Regions from separate parts of the Klebsiella grimontii genome, predicted to be linked through region 1. Evidence: predicted binding sites of a transcription regulator. Region 1 holds the regulator's gene; the other holds the start of a gene.

Region 1 (2,458 bases):
AGCATTCCCGCCGCCGGAATCGAAACGTCAACGCCTTTAGCGATAACCGGTAATAGCCCCATCGGGGAGAACTCGGTCGTGCCGATGCCAAAGGCACCGATCGCCAGCGCGAGCAGGGGAAAGTTGATTTTCATGCAGGGACTCCATCAGGCCGCCTTCCGCGACGGCATCTCATCAGAAGTCAAAAGCATGACATCAATCACAGAAAAACAAAAGTGAACGAAATGGCAAAAGATTTTTGCGAAAATGATAATAATAGGTGGAGTAAAAGGGAGAGCGGCCCCTCCCTTATCGCAGAACTAGTGCAGTACTGCGGTCAAACCTGCGGCAACAATCAAACCCAAAACAATAATCGTTGTTGTCAGCGAAAACTTTAAATTTGTATCCATCAATTTTTCCCCCTGATTATCCCCACATGAAAAGTGAGCTTGCTCATTTTTACACAGAATAGCGTAAAAATCTTCCGAGATTTAGAGTGATGCACATTTTTACTCTTCCCCTTTGCCCCAAGATCGGACAAAATCCCACGCTAATTTGAAAGCGTATCGGCCATTGACCCCTTCCTGTCGTTCTGTGTCGTTTTCCCGACGTGATGCCATGCTCAATTTTGGCGTCAGGGTGTGTACAGGCAAACGTTTACGTACCGATAAACAGACGATCAGGTCAAGGTCTGGAGTGAGAAGTAATGGCAACTATTAAAGATGTAGCGAAGCGCGCAAACGTTTCCACTACAACAGTGTCACATGTGATTAACAAAACCCGTTTTGTTGCGGAAGAGACGCGCAATGCGGTATGGGCGGCAATAAAAGAGCTGCATTACTCCCCCAGCGCCGTTGCCCGCAGCCTGAAGGTCAATCACACCAAGTCGATTGGTCTGCTGGCGACCAGCAGCGAAGCGGCCTATTTCGCTGAGATTATCGAAGCCGTTGAGAAAAGCTGTTTCCAGAAGGGCTACACCCTGATCCTCGGCAACGCGTGGAACGACCCGGAGAAACAGCGCGCCTATTTGTCAATGATGGCGCAGAAACGCGTCGACGGCCTGCTGGTGATGTGTTCCGAGTATCCGGAATCGGTGTTAAGCATGCTGGAAGAGTATCGCCATATCCCGATGGTGGTGATGGACTGGGGCGAGGCAAAAGCCGACTTTACCGATTCGGTCGTCGATAACGCCTTCGAGGGCGGCTATATCGCCGGACGCTACCTGGTTGAACGCGGCCATCGCGACATCGGCGTGATCCCCGGCCCGCTGGAGCGTAACACCGGCGCAGGCCGGCTGGCGGGTTTTATGAAAGCGATGGAAGAGGCGCAGATTAACGTCCCGGAAAACTGGATTGTACAGGGTGATTTCGAGCCGGAATCCGGCTACCGCGCCATGCAGCAAATTCTCGCCCAGCACCCTCGCCCAACGGCCATCTTCTGCGGCGGGGATATTATGGCGATGGGCGCCATCTGCGCCGCGGATGAAATGGGCCTGCGCGTGCCGCAGGATATTTCGCTGATCGGTTATGATAACGTGCGCAACGCCCGCTACTTTAGCCCGGCACTGACCACCATTCATCAGCCTAAGGACTCTCTTGGCGAAGCGGCCTTTAATATGCTGCTGGACCGTATCGTCAATAAGCGTGAAGTCTCGCAGTCGATTGAAGTCCATCCGCGCCTGGTCGAGCGCCGTTCCGTGGCCGATGGTCCGTTTGTCGATTATCGCCGTTAGCCCTGCTTGCGGCGTCGGTTATTCCGGCGCCCGCAGCCACTCCCGGTTTAGCGTTTCGCTATCGCCAAGATAATCCAGTAACCAGAGCAGCGCCGGCGAAGCGTCGCTTTGCTGCCACGTCAGGCAGCATGCGGCATCCGGGAAGGGGTTCTCCAGCTCCAGCGCCGTCCATTCGCCGCTATCCAGCCACGGACGCGCTAAATGCCCGGGCACCATACCGACGCACAGTCCGGCGGAGAGGCAGGTTTCAGAAGCATCCCAGTCCGGCACGACTACCCTCTTCTGGTTATCGAGCAGCCACGTGGTCCGCTTCGGCAGCGAGCGTGACGTATCCTCTCTGACCAGCGACGGCCAGTTGCGCAACACGTCATCGCTCAAAGGCCCCGCCATTTTTGCCAGCGGATGGTGGCTCGCAACGACGCAGTCCCAGCTCAGCATCCCCATATCGCGGAAGGCGTAGCGTCCCCCTACCGGAATGGAGCGCGTCGCGCCGATGGCTAATTCCACGCGACCGTCGGCGAGCGCATCCCAGACGCCGTTGAACACCTCCTGAAAGACGATCAGCTCGACGTCATCAAAATGGCGATAAAAATCAACGATCATCTGCCGCATACGCGTGGGTTTAACGATGTTATCAACCGCGATGGAGAGCTGCCCGCGCCAGCCGTTGGCGATCTGCTGGCACTGCTGGCGGGTGATCTGCATTTTTTTGATAACAGATCGCCCTTCCTGTAAAAACCAGACGCC
Region 2 (2,458 bases), 1.3 Mb from region 1:
AGCCCGAGAACCAGGCCAATAGAACCGCCGATGCTAAAACCAATAAGCGCCCGCCATGAGCTGATAGCCAGATGCTGCCAGAGCTCGCCGCTGGCGGAGAGCGTCCAGAAGGCTTTTAGCACTCCTTCCGGCGACGGTAAAATACGGGTCGATAGCCAACCGACGGAGGAGGCGAATTGCCAGACGATCACGCTGCCGACCGGCAAAAGCCAGGGGGCTACGCGGATCAGGAATTTTTGCGAAAGCGTCGCCATAAAGTGTTCCTTTATTCTTGACCGTTTTGCCTGGATAGGGGCATCAACGCGGGTTTTTAAACATGCGCAACCCGCTGTAAATTTTTCAGCGCCGGCGCGCGGCTGCTGGGACGATGCAGCGCTTGCCAGAAGGTTTCCAGCGCCTGGTCGAGGCGACCCTGCAGATTCGGGGTAAATTGCGGTTTATGCTGATAATCCGTGACCTGACTATCATCAGCAAAAACGCCGTGCAGGATCTCCTGGGCTTTCAGCGCGTTGAGTACCGGTTTTAAGGCGTAATCCACCGCTAGCATATGGGCGATGGTTCCGCCGGTAGCCAGCGGCAGAACGATTTTTCCCTCCAGCGCGCGTTCCGGCAGCAGGTCCAGAAGCGTCTTTAACGCACCGGAAAAAGAGGCTTTATAGACGGGGGTCGCGATGATCAGCCCATCGGCGCCGGCAAGCTGTTCATTCAGCGCATGGAGGGCGGGGTTATCAAAGCGAGCGTAAAGCAGGTCTTCCGGGGCAAAATTCTGCAGGTGCCAGTGACAGACTTCAATATCCGCCGCGGAGAGCGTCTCTCTGGCGTATTCCAGAAGCGCGCTGGAGCGGGAAGGGTAACGCGGGCTGCCCGCAAGTGTGATGACTCGCATACTCACTCCTTATAACTAAATATTCGCATTTATCTATAATTGATAACATTTAGCTGCAGTGTGACAGAGCGCTTTTATTTCCCTAAATGATTTATCCGGCGTTGGATTGTCAGAAAGTGCATAACGGAAGGGGCGAAAGTAAACGTTTGCGTCGGAGGTAAGATTTTTTGTCGTAGGTCAATTCCCTTTCCGGGGTGGATCGCACATAATACGCCCCCGGTTTGCACACCGGGAATCCAGGAGAGTTCATGTACTACCCCTTCGTTCGTAAAGCCCTTTTTCAGCTCGATCCTGAGCGCGCTCATGAAGTCACTTTTCAACAATTACGCCGTGTTTCGGGTACCCCACTGGAAATGTTGGTTCGCCAGAAGGTGCCGACAAAACCGGTGACCTGTATGGGACTCACATTTAAGAACCCGCTGGGCCTGGCCGCCGGGCTGGATAAAAACGGCGAGTGCATTGATGCGCTCGGCGCGATGGGTTTTGGTTCCATTGAAATTGGCACCGTGACCCCACGCCCGCAGCCGGGCAACGATAAGCCAAGGATCTTCCGCCTGGTCGATGCTGAAGGGTTGATCAACCGCATGGGCTTTAATAACCACGGTGTTGATAACCTCGTTGAGAACGTAAAAAAGGCGCATTTTGACGGCATTCTGGGGATTAATATTGGCAAGAATAAAGATACCCCGGTAGAACAAGGCAAAGATGATTATCTGATTTGTATGGAAAAAATCTATGCTTATGCCGGCTATATCGCCATTAATATCTCTTCGCCGAATACCCCAGGCTTGCGTACTTTACAATACGGAGACGCGCTGGATGATTTGCTCTCTGGTATTAAAAATAAGCAACGTGAGCTACAAGAGAAGCATCAGAAATATGTTCCTGTGGCCGTGAAGATCGCCCCGGATCTTTCCGTCGAAGAATTGATCCAGGTGGCGGACAGTTTAGTCCGGCATAATATAGATGGCGTGATTGCCACCAATACAACTTTGGATCGATCGCTGGTACAGGGGATGAAACATTGTGATGAAACCGGTGGGCTTAGCGGACGTCCGTTGCAGCTAAAGAGTACGGAAATTATCCGTATGCTGTCTGCGGAATTAAATGGCCGTCTGCCCATTATCGGAGTCGGCGGTATTGACTCGGTGATTGCCGCCCGGGAAAAGATAGCCGCCGGAGCGACGCTGGTGCAGATTTATTCCGGATTTATTTTTAAAGGTCCGCCGCTGATTAAAGAAATTGTTACCCATATCTAATCTTTTCCCCTTCTGATACTTCACCAGGGCTTTATTTATAGCCCTGGTTGTTTTATATTCCTTCATTGTTGCTTATTTAAACATTTTAGTCTTTTCTTAATTTTGGAAATATTCTGTAGCAGTTTACCTGTTTATTACAGATGGAAGTGGAAGAGGACGGGGGTAGAAATGCGGATCAAACCTGACGATAACTGGCGCTGGTATTACGATGAAGAGCATGACCGTATGATGCTCGATCTGGCCAATGGCATGTTATTCAGGTCGCGTTTTGCCCGACGGATGTTGACGCCCGACGCCTTCGCGCCTTCCGGAT

Evidence for each region. Region 1 encodes PurR, which represses purine synthesis genes. Its sites were predicted from a motif close to CANGCAAACGTTTGCNTG; they were not measured.
Region 2: pyrD (quinone-dependent dihydroorotate dehydrogenase) is a predicted target of PurR. The motif match lies at 1,022-1,039, and genes of this name have one in related genera.

The regions. Positions count from the first base shown of each region.
Region 1 is NZ_CP169721.1:2,430,118-2,432,575, reverse strand. Features, by position in the region: gene ACE3MN_RS11540 (MFS transporter) at 1-134, opposite strand, end outside; gene ACE3MN_RS11535 (YnhF family membrane protein) at 300-389, opposite strand; gene purR (HTH-type transcriptional repressor PurR) at 686-1,711, shown strand; gene punR (DNA-binding transcriptional activator PunR) at 1,730-2,458, opposite strand, start outside.
Region 2 is NZ_CP169721.1:3,688,902-3,691,359, reverse strand. Features, by position in the region: gene ssuC (aliphatic sulfonate ABC transporter permease SsuC) at 1-254, opposite strand, end outside; gene ssuE (NADPH-dependent FMN reductase) at 311-886, opposite strand; gene pyrD (quinone-dependent dihydroorotate dehydrogenase) at 1,135-2,145, shown strand; gene zapC (cell division protein ZapC) at 2,314-2,458, shown strand, end outside.